DNA from 4 places in the Pseudomonas sp. FME51 genome. Region 4 is predicted to be linked to each of the others. Evidence: predicted binding sites of a transcription regulator. Region 4 holds the regulator's gene; each other region holds the start of a gene.
What was found. The regulator sigma-54, encoded in region 4, starts transcription at its own class of promoters, with help from an activator protein. The targets are predictions, from matches to a motif close to ANTGGCATNNANNTTGCTNT.
Positions count from the first base shown of each region.

Region 1: the regulator sigma-54 is predicted to act here: its motif matches at 1,312-1,331, upstream of nirB (nitrite reductase large subunit NirB).
Region 2: the regulator sigma-54 is predicted to act here: its motif matches at 2,427-2,446, upstream of flhA (flagellar biosynthesis protein FlhA).
Region 3: the regulator sigma-54 is predicted to act here: its motif matches at 1,851-1,870, upstream of flgA (flagellar basal body P-ring formation chaperone FlgA).

Region 1 is NZ_JABUYN010000005.1:36,428-40,267, forward strand. Features, by position in the region: gene nirB (nitrite reductase large subunit NirB) at 1-1,271, opposite strand, end outside; gene INT39_RS10270 (mechanosensitive ion channel family protein) at 1,506-3,840, opposite strand, start outside.
Region 2 is NZ_JABUYN010000008.1:145,397-149,236, forward strand. Features, by position in the region: gene INT39_RS15050 (LLM class flavin-dependent oxidoreductase) at 1-736, opposite strand, end outside; gene INT39_RS15055 (L-lactate permease) at 814-2,319, opposite strand; gene flhA (flagellar biosynthesis protein FlhA) at 2,523-3,840, shown strand, end outside.
Region 3 is NZ_JABUYN010000002.1:398,229-402,068, reverse strand. Features, by position in the region: gene INT39_RS06300 (CheR family methyltransferase) at 21-848, opposite strand; gene INT39_RS06295 (chemotaxis protein CheV) at 893-1,825, opposite strand; gene flgA (flagellar basal body P-ring formation chaperone FlgA) at 1,941-2,663, shown strand; gene flgM (flagellar biosynthesis anti-sigma factor FlgM) at 2,812-3,123, shown strand; gene INT39_RS06280 (flagella synthesis protein FlgN) at 3,161-3,622, shown strand; gene INT39_RS06275 (flagellar brake protein) at 3,685-3,840, shown strand, end outside.
Region 4 is NZ_JABUYN010000014.1:75,616-79,455, forward strand. Features, by position in the region: gene rapZ (RNase adapter RapZ) at 1-479, opposite strand, end outside; gene ptsN (PTS IIA-like nitrogen regulatory protein PtsN) at 485-940, opposite strand; gene hpf (ribosome hibernation-promoting factor, HPF/YfiA family) at 957-1,265, opposite strand; gene INT39_RS19460 (RNA polymerase factor sigma-54) at 1,379-2,881, opposite strand; gene lptB (LPS export ABC transporter ATP-binding protein) at 2,976-3,701, opposite strand; gene lptA (lipopolysaccharide transport periplasmic protein LptA) at 3,688-3,840, opposite strand, start outside.

The DNA of each region.
Region 1 (3,840 bases), on a different contig from region 4:
GCCGGCAGCGCATCGACGCCCAGCGCCGGGTTGCCCTCGGACTGCGGCAGGATCAGGCTGGCCGGGGCTTTCGGCAGCTTGATGCCGTTCTGCGCATACTGCAGCAAGGTATCGTAGTAACTGTTATCGCCAACCAATACCGCACCGAGCACATGCTGGCCATCGGCAGAAACCACCAGTCTACGATAGGCGGCGGTGGCCTCGTCGATAAAACGGTAACTGCGCGATCCGGGGGTAGCGCCCTGGGCATCACCGATAGAGCCGACATCCACGCCGAGCAGCTTGAGCTTGGTCGACATATCCGCCCCGGTGAACGGCTCGCTGGTCTGGCCAAGCAATTGCGCCGCCACCAGCCGGGCCATCTGGTAGCCCGGCGCAACTAGCCCGAATACCTGCCCATTCCAGCTGGCGCACTCGCCGATGGCATGGATGGCCGGGTCACTGGTGCGACAGTGATTGTCCACCACCACGCCACCCCGTTCCGCCATGCTCAGTCCTGCGCTGCGTGCCAGCGCATCCTGCGGCCGGATGCCGGCGGAGAACACCACCAGATCGGTTTCCAGGTATTCGCCATCGGCGAAATTCATCCGCCAGCGGTACTCGTCGCCCCGCGTGATCTTACTGGTGGCGCGGGACAGATGCACCGCCACCCCCAGCGCCTCGATCCGCGCCCGCAGCGCGGCGCCGCCTTCAGCGTCCAGCTGCACCGGCATCAACCGCGGCGCGAACTCCACCACATGGGCCTCCAGTCCCAGAGATCGCAGCGCGTTCGCCGCCTCCAGCCCGAGCAGGCCACCGCCGACCACCACACCACGCCGGGCGCCATCAGCCGCCTGGCGAATGGCATCCAGGTCGTCCAGAGTCCGGTAGACCAGCCTTGAAGTACCTTCGGCGCCCTGGATCGGTGGTACGAAGGGGAAGGACCCGGTGGCGAGTATCAGCTGGTCGTAGCTGGTTCGACCGCAGGCAGTGATTAGCTGTTTATTGCCGCGATCAATATCCAGCACTGGCGAGCCGAGATGCAGATGCACTCCCGGTTGTTGATACAAGGCCGCTTGCCCTAATGCCAGCGACTCGGCATCACGCCCGCCAAAGTACTCGGACAGATGCACCCGGTCATAGGCCCGCTGACGCTCTTCACCGAATATATGGATTTCATAACGAGACAATGCACCCAGCGCAATCAGTTGCTCGACGCAATGATGGCCCACCATCCCGTTGCCGATGATCACCAGCCTTCCCCGCCAGGTTGAAGTGACATCCCCACCCATAAGTCTTCCTCTCTTCGCTGCAACTGTCTGTGCAAGGACCAGAGCAAGGGGCGTGCCAGTCTGAGGAACAACACGCAAGCACGTCTCGCATACCGCGTGGCGCAAGGGCTGGGAGTTTATAGAGTGAGGGAAAACCGTACGGGAGGGGCTTGAATAGACTGGAAGAATGAGGCCCTGCTTGAACCATGTCAGCGCAATATAACGCCTGCAGGGCCTGCTTTGGTGCGCTGGGTGTCAGCCTTCGTCGGACGAGTTAACTGCCGAAGAAGGTGGCATGAAAGGACGTTCACGCGGGTCAGCAATGGCGATGCCCAACTGCCGGAAGCGTTCCAGCACCCGGCGGTTGATCTCCCGCTGGACGCCCCAGCGGCCCTTGTCGGTACAGCGCATCTGGCCGGCCAGGGTGACCATGGAGCCATCCACGGCATCTACGCCCCAGATTTCCATATCCGCCAGGATCTGCGCCGAGAAGACGGAGTCTTCACGGAGCGCTGCGCCAATCGCCTTGAGTTCACTGATGGCCTGGTTGATATCGGTGTCATAAGAAACACTGATGCGCACAGCCGCGTTGCCAATGCCCCGATGAGCATTGTTGACCGTGGTCACCGAGCTGAACGGGACGATATGCAGGGAACCATCACCGGCGCGCAGACGCACGGTACGGATCGACAGGTTTTCCACCGTTCCCGCCACCCCCGCTACCGTCACCGAATCGCCCACCTGCATGGCATTTTCCATCAACAGGAAAATCCCGGTAATGAAATCCTGTACCAGCTTCTGCGAGCCGAAGCCGACGGCCACGCCGATGATGCTGGCACCGGCGATCAGCGGTGTGGTGTTGACGCCGATCTGGTTCAGCGCAGTCAGTCCGACAATCAACACGATCACCAGAAACAGGCCGGCGCGAAGCATCGGCAGCAGTGTATTGAGCCGCGCGGCACGTAACAGATCACCCTGCCCGCGCCAGCGAGTAATGCGCTGTTCAACCGCGGCGTTGGCAGCTTGCCAGACCACCAGGGCGATCGCCACGGCAATGACGATAGTGACGAACGCGGACGCCAGGCTGCTGCCAATGGTGCCGGGGGCAAACCACTGCAACGCATTCAGCCCCCAGGCCTGCAGCAGCGCAACCAGAGTGGCTACCGTAATCACCAGCGAAACCAGCCAGCGCAGCAGCGGGTAATACTGCTCGGCAAGCTGACTGCGCAGATCAGTGGAGCTGGTCGGACGGCGCTCATCCGGCACATCCTCGCTGACACCGGCCAGACGCCCCAACGCACCCAGCGCCAAGACAGCAGCCAACCGACCCAACACGATGATGGCAGCGGAGATTCCAATAAATTCGAGCAGCTTGGTGAAGCCATCTTCGATGCGCAGTGCCCAGACCACCCAGCCACCCATGATCAGCACCGCCATCAGCAGCGACCAGACACCGGCCAGCCAGCGCCGCAACGCATACACCGCACCGTCACGCTCGGGTGAACCGGCGATCCACACTGCCACCGGCTGGCGAAAACGGAACACCAGAAAGATCAGCGTCAGATGGACCAGCAGTGAGGTTGTTTTGACAGTCACCAGCTGGGCTTCGGGGCCGGTGCCGAGGATGCCGAGTGCATTGCCAATCGCCACACCAAAAGTCGCGAGCACCACCAGCCGGCGCGTCCATCCATGTATCTGCTCGGCGGCAATATCGCCCAGCTGGATGATCCGCACACAAGCATCAGCCGGTGACAGCAACAGACGCACCACCGCCATGACGACACGGGTGATCACATAGGCGTAAACGAACTCGCGGGTAACCAGATGGGTACGCGCATCCAGCCCCGGCAACAGTTGCAGGACCAACGCCGCAATGCCGAAAAACAGCCCCAAAGGCAACAGGTCGAGCACAAAACCGGCAAAGGCAAAGGGCAGCCTGCGTAACGCCCTCATTTCGGACTCGATAGGTGCTGCGGCAGCCGGCGCTGAAACAGGCTGCTCAACAACCTCCACCGGCGAGTCCGCAGCAGAATCATGGGGGCCGACCGACACCGCCTCCACATATTCCACCCCATCGCGCTGGGTCTGGACCAGTGCAGTACGACTGTCGAGCGGTCGCAGTGCAGCAAGGGCAACGGGGTCGCTGGTGTCCGGAACGGGTCCAGGAATAGGCGCTGACTCGGGCACGCGGGACTCGGCCTGGTTGGCGCTGCTTATCAAACTGCTCACGGATCTGCGCAGCAAACGGCGCAGCAGCCATTCCAGACACAGGCCGATGCCGAAGACGATAGCCAGATCAATCAGCGTCTGCAGCGCCAACATGCGCCCCACCTCATTGAGGAAGGTGGTGTGGAACCAGGAGGGTAAATCAGCCAGCGCCCGGGCAATCCGTACCAGCTGCGCATGCAGCCCATCAGTCCAATCGCCGACCTGATCCATCGTGCGGGCGACCAGACCACCCTCCTCCAGCGGCACTATGGCGCTTAACGGCGACTCCTCCACAGCCGGCGCTTCATCATCGGCCAGCGCCTCGCTGGCTATAACCTCCAACGCCCGCACCACTTCATTCCGCCGCTCGTCATCCTGCAGC
Region 2 (3,840 bases), on a different contig from region 4:
GGAAGGACTGCTGGTGTGAGCTGGCCAGGTAATGGGCTTCGTCACGGGTGTCGGCGACAAAGGCATTGATGCCGAGCATGGCGTGGGGCTGCTGCAAGGTGTCCGAGGGTACGAAGTTGTCCTGATAGGCGCGCATGGCGACCATCAGGTAGTCCGGCGAGAACTGTCCGGCAAAGGCGAAGGGCAGACCGAGACTGGCCGCCAGCTGGGCGCTGAAGGTGCTGGAGCCGAGTAGCCAGATGGGCACATCAAGGCCGGCACCGGGCACGGCGACCAGGCGCTGGCCCGGCTCCGGTTCGGCAAAATAATGGCGAAGCTCCTCGAGCATCTGCGGAAAATCTTCCCCATCGGTACGGCCGCGGCGCAATGCGCGTGCGGTGGCCATGTCGGTGCCAGGTGCGCGTCCCAGACCCAGATCGATACGACCGGGATACAGCGATTCCAGGGTGCCGAACTGTTCGGCGATCTGCAGCGGCGAGTGGTTCGGTAGCATGATGCCGCCCGAGCCGAGACGAATACGTTCGGTACCGGCGGCGAGATAGCCGATAACCACCGAGGTCGCGGCGCTGGCAATACCGACCATGTTGTGATGCTCGGCCACCCAGAAGCGCCTGTAGCCCAGCTGCTCGGCCTGTCTGGCGAGCTGCAGGCTGTTGCGCAAGGCCTGAGCCGGGGTCGAATCCAGGGTGACGGGACAGAGATCCAGAATCGAGAGTGGTACGGCTGGGGTGGTCATAGGGGCTCCGGAACAGCAGGGATGTGCCGGTCATGCTAACCCCGGATGTCACCAAGGCATAGCCCAGCGGGTGATCATCAGACCGGGCTGGGCATAGCGCCATCGGTTGATGCCACCCACAGTGCCGCGCAGATCAACAGCAGTAGCGCAGCCAGAGCGAAAGGCAACAATTGCCCATAGACCCGCCGTTCTTCCCCATAGCCGCCGGTCAGGCTGGCGGCGATCGACATTCTTACCGGCGAGAAGAACCCCAGACACATACCCGAGGCATGCTGCAGTGCGGCTACCGCCGGGATGCTCAATCCGGCCTGGGCGGCCAGCGCCACTTGCGATGGCATGAACAGGCTATTGGCCGGGTTGCCGCTGTTGGCCAGGATACTGAATCCGCCCGACAGCAGCGGGGTGACCAGAATCGCTTTTTCACCCAGCGCGCTGAAGGTGGCGCTGGCGAAGGCGCCGGAGATACCGGAAGCAGTCAGCACCTCGGCCATCATGGCGAACAGGAACAGCGTCAATACTGCGTGCTGGCCGGTGCGCCAGGCGGTGCTGAGTTCCTGGCGCAGACTGCCGGTCTGCCGGCGCAACAACAGAATGATCAGCGCGCCGACAATCAGCCAGCTGCCGGCATGGAACAGCGGCGACCAGGCAGGCAGGTCCTCGAACAATGCTACTTGAGCAAAGGTACTCAGGGTGCTGCGCAGTTCAGGCAGCAGCCGGCTCAAGGCCAGGCCACCGATCAGCAGAACGTAGGGCAGGATCTTGCGCGCCGCCGTCCGTGTCTGATGCCGGTCTGGCCGCAGGTCCAGCAGATAGCGGACGACGATCAGCGGGCCGTAGGCTGCCAGCAAGGCTGTTTCCGGTCCCAGATAAAAGGAAGTGAGCACCAGTGTCAGCAGGCTGGCGGCGATCCAGGCCACCTCGCGTAGGCATTCTGACCAGGGAGCGGAGATGCCGGCCCGGCGAGCGGTCTGCCAGAACAGGGTGAGCCAGACCAGCATCAACAGCGCCACTGGTGCCGCTGTGTACAACGCCAATTGCACCGCAGGAATGCGTGCATAGGCTGCGGCCAGCAGGGTGCCACTGCTCATTGCACCCCAGGGGATCACCGTCTGACTGAGTAGCGCGAAGATCATCAGGTGCCGGGCCGCGAAATTGAAGCGGCGCAGCAGGATAACCGTACCCAGCATGCCGACACCGAACCCGGTCACTGATTCGGCAAAGGGGCCGACCAGGAAGCAGGCGAAGAACACCAGCCGGCGCCGGGCCAGCGGCGTCCAGGTACTGCTATCCAGTTCGGTATTGCCGGTGGTCGGGGTAGAGGAGGGGTCAGATGGTCCGCGTGCGGCTATCTGCCAGAACAGCAGACCACCGAGGATGTAGGGCGCGATCACCGCGCCGATCCACAGTCCGCGCAGCAGCGCCTCGGATAACTGGGCGGTCTCGAAACCGATGGGGCCGGCAAACAAGGCCACGGGAATGGCCGTCATCAGACCCAGGATCGAGGCGACGGTGATGTTGGCATGGCCGCTGAGGATGGTCGCCAGAACGACCAGGGCGGGCAGTGACCAGAGAAAATACAGCATTTGTTGTTCTTGCTTGATGGCAGAAAGTCGTCGGCATTCTAGCCTTTGAAGCTTGCCTGGGCACAGCCCTGCGGGCAGCCAGGTTGGATGATGGGTTTTATTGGCATTATGGAACAGTTCTTGCTTTGGGTAGGTCCACGGAACTTTTTCGTCAATTTATTGTTTTGAGGTAACTCAGGGGAATGCCAGTCGATCGTGGTGAGATGATGAGCTCCATGCGCAGCAATCTGGCGGGTCTGCGCCACGGTAGCCTGGGTGTGCCGATTTTGCTGCTGGCCATGCTCGGCATGATGATGCTGCCGGTCCCGCCGTTTCTGCTGGACGTGTTCTTCACCTTCAATATTGCGTTGTCACTGGTCGTACTGCTGGTCTGTGCCTACGCCCTGCGGCCACTGGATTTTGCCGCCTTCCCAACCATTCTACTGGTGGCCACCTTGCTGCGCCTGGCGCTCAACGTGGCCTCGACCCGGGTGGTATTGCTGCACGGGCATGAGGGCGGAGATGCGGCGGGCAAGGTGATCCAGGCCTTCGGCGAAGTGGTGATCGGCGGCAACTTCGTGGTCGGTCTGGTGGTGTTTACCATCCTCATGATCATCAACTTCGTGGTGGTGACCAAGGGGGCCGGACGCATATCCGAGGTCAGTGCGCGCTTCACTCTGGACGCCATGCCCGGCAAGCAGATGGCGATTGATGCTGACTTGAACGCGGGTCTGGTCGATCAGGAAGAAGCCAAGGTTCGCCGTATGGAAGTGGCCCAGGAAGCGGACTTCTATGGTTCGATGGACGGTGCCAGCAAGTTTGTTCGCGGCGATGCGGTGGCCGGTCTGCTGATCCTGTTCATCAACGTCATTGGCGGTCTGGCCATTGGCATGGCGCAGCATGGGCTGGGCTTTGCCGAGGCCGGTGAAATCTATGTGCTGCTGACCATCGGTGACGGCCTGGTGGCGCAGATTCCCTCGCTGCTGCTGTCCACCGCCGCTGCCATCATGGTGACGCGGGTTTCCACTTCCGAAGATATGGGTGGTCAGGTTAAGCGGCAGATGTTCGCGTCCCCAAAGGCGCTGGGTATCGCGGCGGCGATCATGATCGTCATGGGCCTGATTCCGGGTATGCCGCACCTGTCCTTTCTGAGTCTGGGAGCCATGGCCGCTGGCGGCGCTTATTTCATTGCCAACCGGCAGCGGATCAAGGCTGAGGCGGAGCAGGCTGTTGAGCAGCAGGCGCAGCTGCCGGCGTTGCAGCGACCGGAAAGCCGGGAGCTGGGCTGGGATGATGTCACCCCGGTGGACATGGTTGGGCTGGAAGTCGGCTACCGGCTGATCCCCTTGGTCGATCGCAGTCAGGGGGGGCAGTTGCTGGCGCGGATCAAGGGGATCCGCAAGAAGCTGTCACAGGACCTGGGTTTCCTCATGCCGTCCGTGCATATCCGCGACAACCTGGATCTGGCACCGAACGTCTATCGCATCACGCTGATGGGGGTGGGCGTGGCGGAGGCCGAAGTGCATGCCGACCGTGAGCTGG
Region 3 (3,840 bases), on a different contig from region 4:
TCAGCGGGGCCCACAGAGACTCAGCGGGCCTGATAGATGATTCCCGGGCTGCATTGCACCATGCGGTACAACTCCGGCAGACCATTCAACGCCTCAGAGGCGCCGAGCATGAGGTAGCCACCCGGTTTGAGTGTGGCGTGGATGCGGCGCAGGATGTCCTTTTTGACTTCTGCGGAAAAATAGATGAGCACGTTGCGGCAGAATACGATATCGAACTTGCCGAGAATGCTGTAACTGTCGAGCAGGTTGAGCTGACGGAACTCCACACGGCTGCGTGCCGGCATTTTTACCGACCAGCGGCCGGGTGCAAGCTCATCGAAATAGCGGGTCAAACGCTCCTGGGACAAGCCGCGGGCAATGGCCAGACTGTCATATTGCGCCGCTTTGGCGGCCGTCAGCATGCTCGGGGAAATTTCGGTGGCAACAATCTGCCCACCCCCACGCAACTGACCTGGGTTGGCCCGCTCGTACTCATCGATGGTCATGCTCAACGAATAGGGCTCCTGCCCCGATGAGCAGGCCGCCGACCAGATGCGCAGGCGCTGCCCCGGCTGGTTGCTGACGAATTCAGGTATCAGTCGATTCTTCAGGATTTCGAATGGATAAGCATCACGAAACCATAGAGTTTCGTTGGTCGTCATGGCGTCCACCACGATCTCGCGCAGCCCTGAATGTGGCTGTTTCTGCATGTGTCGCATCAACTCGCCAAGATCGCGAATACCTCGCTGCTCCAGCAATCGGTTGAGCCGGCTGGCCACCAGATACTGTTTATTATCACCGAGCACGATGCCGCAGGTCCTTTCAAGAAAGTCCCGGAACAGGTTGAAGCTCTGATCAACTGCCGTCACACACAATGCTCCAGTCCAGATGCATGAGGAACATCCTCATTGCATTATGCCTCGCCTACCGTCTGCAATCGCTGAATAACCCGTTCGGCGAGATCGTCTGGTGAGAACTTTGCCAGAAAATCATCCGCTCCGACCTTGCGCACCATCGCCTGGTTGAATACGCCGGAGAGTGATGTATGCAACATGACATGCAGGTCTTTCATTCGCGGGTCGGCTCTCACCTCAGCAGTGAGAGTGTAGCCGTCCATCTCCGGCATTTCGATATCCGAGATCATCATCAGCAGCGAATCGGCCACTTGCACCCCGGCATCAGCCTGCGCCTGAAGCCAATTCAGCGCCTCACTACCGTCGTTGAGCGAGACCACCTCGATACCCAGTGCTTCCAGACAACGGATAACCTGCTTGCGCGCCACCGATGAATCATCGACCACCAGCACCTTGTGGCTGGCGGCCTCCGTAAGCACCCGTGCATCAGCGGCGCGCTGAGGTACGGCCTCTTCTCCGGCGATGACCTCGGCCAACACTTTCTCAACATCAATGATTTCCACCATCTGCTCATCCACCCGCGTCACTGCGGTCAGATAATGATCACGGCCGGTACCACGTGGCGGTGGGTGTACATCGGACCAGTTCAGGTTGACGATGCGCTCTACCGCCCGCACCAGAAAACCCTGCACCCGATTGTTGTATTCGGTGATGATGACAAAGGCGCTGGACAGATCCTCCAGCGCGCGCCCGCCGGTCGCCTGCTTCAGATCTATGATCGGCAAGGTGCCGCCGCGAATATGCGCCACACCGCGCACCACGGGATTCAGCCTGGGCAGCGTTGTCAGCCGGGGGCATTGCAACACTTCCTTTACCTTGAACACGTTGATGCCATACAGCTGCCGGCCGCCCAGCCTGAACAATAACAGCTCAAGCCGGTTCTGCCCGACCAGCTGAGTGCGTTTGTCCACCGAGTCCATTATGCCCGCCATCGTCAACTCCTCTGGATACTGTTTGAGCGGCATGGTCCTTGCTTGCGTATACCTTCAATATAGAGAGACGCCGGCATTTTGACGTGCGTAACCCCAAGGTCAAGGTTCGAATTCCATGCAGTTATCGGCACTTACAACCAGACTGATCGCGCTCGCTGCGCTGCTGAGTGCCGGCAGCCTGAGTGCCAGTCCGCTTATTGATCAGCTTATCGGCACCACCACCACTTATCTTGAAGATAAAGTTGCCACGCATCTGGCTGGCAGCACCCGGGACGCACGCTTCGAAATAAAAGTGAGCAGGCTCGATCCGCGTCTGCGGCTGCCTTTGTGTCCACCCGAGGCGATTCAGGCGAGCCTGGAAAGTCCCGACATTCCGGTCGGGCGTGTGACTGTGCGCGTCACTTGTGACAGCGATGTGCAGTGGCGGCTGTTCGTGCCAGCCACGGTGGAGCTGTATCATCAGGTACTGGTGACGACTCGCCCACTGCCGCGACACGCGGTCATTGCGGCGCAGGATATCACCTTGCGCGAGCGCAACGTGGGGAATATCAGCGGCGGTTATCTGATGCGGCCGGAACGCGCGATCGGCATGCGTGTGCGCCGACCCGTTGCGGCCGACACCGTGCTCAGCCCCAATCAGCTGGAGCAGGACGAAACGGTCAAACGTGGCGACAAGGTGGTAATCAGTGCCGCCAACAGCCGGGTATCGGTGCGCATGCCTGGGGAAGCATTGGAAAGCGGCAGTACCGGCAGTCAGATCCGGGTACGCAATCTCCGCTCCGATCGCGTGGTTCGGGCCCGCATCATCGGCCCCGGTCAGGTTGAGGTGGCTATGTGATGCAACCCATCGAATCGACTATACTTGCCGTCATCCACCCAAGTGCACAAAGCGCGCGCCAGATCACACATTTTATAGCCCAGATTCCTAAAGTTTCGCTGACTGCGGCCGTTACAGCAGTAGACATACAGGTTCTGAGGAAAAACCTATGGCCATAGATTTCAACACAGGCGGCACCAATAGCGCCGCACGCAGCAACCAGGCTGGCGCAGCTGGCGGCAAACGCGAGGTGTCAGAACGCCCGGCTGCCGACACACAAAACACCAGTGCCCCCGTAGCTGATTCACAGGTCAGCCTGAGCAATCAGGCTCAGCAGCTGCAGGCAATCGAAGAACGCTTGCGTGAATTGCCGGAAGTGGACACTGCCCGCGTCGAAAAGATCAAGCAGGCCATTGCCGATGGCAGCTACCAGATAGACAGCACCCGGATCGCCGACAAACTGATCGCTCTCGAACAGTGAACTGATGGTGGCCGTGCAAATCAGCGGAGAATGAAGGATGCAGGATTTCAGCGAGCTTTTTGCTCGGGCCACGCAACACTGCGAGCAGTTTTGCGGACTGCTTGATCAGGAGAAACAGGCCTTGCTCGACCAGGATATGTCCGCCCTTGACGCTTTGACCAAGGCCAAGGCCCCGCTGATAGAATCCCTGGCTGCCGATGGGCAAGCACTTGCCGCACACTGTGAACAGCTCGGCAAACCCGAGACTACCAGCCTGACGGACTTCATCGACTCCCTCAAGGCCCCGGTTCTGGCTCAGCACCACGCCAACTTCCTGGCTGCCGCCGAGCGCTGCCAGAGTGCCAATGTGCGCAATGCGCGCCTGATCCGGCACAGCCAGCATATGAACTCCTCTTTGCTTGACCTGCTGCGCAATCAGGGCGAAGCCAGCCAGAACGTGTATGATCGCCAGGGAAACGCCAGGCGCACGGCATCCCAACGCCCGATCAGTCGCGCCTGATATGGACGTTGCTGGCCCCGAGGCCAGCCCATTGACTCCAAAAACGAGAACCTGTCGTGTCAATGTTATTTGAACAAGAAGTCGGCCCACAGCCGCCCAGAGACGTCACCGCCAACATCGAGATCCAGTCCCTGCTGAAAACGCTGCAGCAGTCCAGAACCCCCTTACACATCACCTTTGATGGCCGCAGCCAGATCGTTCAAAGCCATATTGTTGAA
Region 4 (3,840 bases):
TGCGTGCTGAGCAAGCGTTGCTTGAGCAGGTCGCGCAACTGGTACAGCGTCAGATGGCTGGTATCGATCTTCAGGCTGGCCAGATCGATGATGGGTTCGAGCAGCTTCAATTCAGTAGCAATTGCCTCGCCGAGCGAGAGGTTGCCATCGGTCAGCGGGTGCTTGCGGCGGGTTTCCGAAAAACGCTTGATCAGTACCTCGTCGGTGGCGGCGAGGAACAGCACGTCGCAATGGATGCCCGCATCACGGACCTGCTTGAGCAGTTCCGGGAAGCGTTGAAGATCGCTGGGCAGATTGCGCGCATCGATACTGATGGCGACTTTAGGCAGACTCAAATCGGTGTTGTTGGCCTGTCGGGCCAGTTCCGGCAGCAGGCCTGCCGGCAAGTTGTCGATGCAGTAGAAGCCACTGTCTTCCAGAAGATGCAGAGCGGTACTTTTGCCGGATCCGGAACGTCCGCTGACTACAACCAAACGCATTACTATCAGTCTCCGCTGTTGCCAACCATGACCCGATACAGGCTTTCTGCATCCGGCGCCTGTCGCAGGGCCTCACGCAGGTCTTCCTGATCAAGTTTTTCGGCCAGCATCTTGAGTATCTGCAAATGCTGCTCGGTAGCCTCGTGGGGTACCAGCAGTACGAAAATCAGATCAACGGGCTCGCCATCGAGGGAATCGAAATCGATTTTGCTGTTGAGCTGCAACAGCGCGCCAATGGCTTCCGTGCATTGCTCCAAACGGCAATGGGGGATGGCAATGCCATTACCAAAACCGGTCGAACCGAGCTTTTCTCGGGCGATCAGGCTTTCGTAAATGGCGTCAGAATCCAGTTCGGTGTGCTGGGCGATCATCTTGCCGATCATCTCCAGCACACGTTTTTTTGAGCCCCCCTGCACACCGGCGAAGGTGAGCTGGGGGGTGAGTATGTGTTCTATTTGCATGGGTCTCTTTCAAGTCCTACCGGGCATTGACGCCCTGTTGGCGGCCAATATATTTTTCCTTGTGCTTGATCAGCTGGCGATCCAGGCGGTCGGCCAGCAGGTCAATGGCGGCATACATATCGGTATGTTCCGCTTCGGCAACCAGGTCGTTGCCGGCGATGTGCAGGGTACCTTCGGCCTTCTGCTTGAGCTTGTCTACCTCCAGAGTGATCTGGACGCTGATGATCTTGTCGAAGTGCCTTTCGAGGCGGGCGAGCTTTTCGGTTACGTAATCACGCAGAGCATCGGTGATATCGAGTTGAAGACCCGTGATGTTCATTTGCATAATACTTCTCCTGACTGGCTTTATGAACCGGGGCCCCGTTTCTGGTTACCCCAATGGTGCCACTTCTCGTTTTCGTATTCCTTGACTCTAGTCGAGTCTGCCTGTGCACAGGCTTAAACCAGGCGTTTTCTTTCGCTGGATGGCGCTATATTGAGCGACTCGCGGTATTTGGCGATGGTCCGGCGCGCTACGTGGATGCCTTGTTCTTCCAGTAGACCAGCGATTTTGCTGTCGCTCAATGGTTTCTTCGGATTTTCCGCCGCCACCAGCTTTCTGATTAGAGCGCGAATGGCGGTGGAGGAGAATTCTCCGCCTTCAGCCGTGCTGACATGGCTGGAGAAAAAGTATTTGAGCTCGAAGATGCCGCGTGGTGTATGCATGTATTTCTGTGTGGTCACCCGCGAAATGGTCGACTCATGCATGCCTACAGCCTCGGCGATGGCATGCAGTACCAGCGGTTTCATGGCCTCTTCGCCGTGCTCCAGAAAGCCGCGCTGATGCTCGACAATCTGGCTGGCAACCTTCATCAGGGTCTCATTGCGGCTCTGCAGGCTCTTGATGAACCAGCGCGCTTCCTGCAGATGGTTGCGCAGGTAGGTGTTGTCGCTGCTGCTGTCCGCCCGTTTGACCATGGACGCATACTGGCTGTTGACCCGCACCTTGGGTGCGGCTTCCTGGTTCAGCTCGACGATCCAGCGGTTCTCGTCGCGGCGCACGATGACGTCAGGTATCACATACTCTGCCTCGCCAGAGGCGATCTCGCCGCCGGGGCGCGGGTTCAGGGTCTGAATCAGCGCCACTACATCGCGCAACTGATCTTCCTTCAACCGCGAGCGGCGCATCAGCTGGGTGAAGTCGCGGCTGCCGAGCAGCTCCAGGTGATCACGGACGATCTGCTTGGCCTGTTCCAGCAGGGGCGTGGAGACGGGCAGCTGCTGCAGTTGCAGGCGTAGACATTCGCTCAGATCTCGGGCGCCGACGCCGGTCGGCTCGAACTGCTGAATCCGGTGCAGTACCATTTCGATCTCATCGAGTTCTACCTCGAGATCGGGGTCGAGCGAGGCAAGGATGTCTTCCAGCGACTCTTCCAGATAACCATCGGCAGTGATCCCGTCGATCAGCGCAATGGCAATCTGATGGTCGGTATCCGACAGGGGCAGCAGGTTGAGCTGCCATTCCAGATGGCTCTGCAGCGTTTCGCCAGTGCCGGTACGCGAGGTGAAGTCCCAATCCTCATCATCGGAGCTGGGCAGGGAGCTGGCGGAGGTCTGGTAGATATCTTCCCACTGGGTATCGACCGGCAGATCGTTGGGGATCTGCTCGTTCCAATTGCCTTCTTCTTCGCTGTGGCTGTGCTGGTCTATTGCGTCGAGGGCGACGGGTTCGGGCAATGCAGTGGCGGAAGGATCATCGTCACTGCCGGGGGTATCGGCGGTGCTGGGGCTGAAATCATCATCGCTGTCATCGGCCATTTCCAGCATGGGATTGGCTTCCAGTGCTTCCTGCACCTCCTGCTGGAGATCAAGACTGGACAGTTGAAGCAGTCGGATGGCCTGCTGCAGCTGTGGAGTCATGGTCAGCTGCTGCCCCATCTTGAGGACGAGCGTTGGTTTCATAGTGTTGCGGTTTACCTTATGCCTTTTTCAAGCCATTGATGGTTAAAACAAAATCATGGCTATTCGCCCTAGCATGCCTCAATCCGTCGAGTTATTACAAACGGAAGGCGTGGCCCAGATACACGTCTCGCACCAGCTGGTTGGCAAGGACTTCCTCGGCACCGCCTTCGGCAATAATGTGTCCGTCGTTGACGATGTATGCCTTGTCGCAGATATCCAGGGTCTCGCGGACGTTGTGGTCGGTGATGAGTACGCCGATGCCTTTGTCCTTGAGGTGCTGGATGATCTGCTTGATGTCATTCACCGAGATCGGATCAACTCCCGCGAAGGGTTCATCCAGCAGAATGAACTGCGGGTCGGTGGCCAGTGCCCGGGCAATCTCCGCACGTCGACGTTCGCCGCCTGACAGGCTCATGCCGAGGCTGTCACGCAGGTGATGGATATGAAATTCCCGCAGCAGCGAGTCGAGCTTGCCTTCGCGGCCCTTGCGGTTCAGGTCCTTGCGCGTCTCGAGAATCGCCATGATGTTGTCGGCGACGCTGAGCTTGCGGAAGATCGAGGCTTCCTGGGGCAGGTAGCCGATACCCTGGCGCGCCCGGCCATGCATGGGCAAGCGGGTAACGTCCTGCTCGTTGATCAATATACTGCCCTGATCAGCTTTGACCAGCCCGACGATCATGTAGAAACAGGTGGTCTTGCCGGCGCCGTTGGGACCGAGCAGGCCGACGATTTCGCCGCTGTTGATCGACAGCGATACGTCCTCTACGACCCGGCGTGATTTATAGGCCTTGGCCAGGTGGCGGGCTTCAAGTTTCGTCATTGGTGACCGGCTCAGTGCGCTTGCGTGGCTGGATGATGATTTCGATGCGTTCTGCAGAGTCGCTGTCCTGCGCATCAGACCTGCCGGCGTCCACTACCTGGCGCTGGATGTCGTAACTGATGCGCTGGCCCTGGAAGGT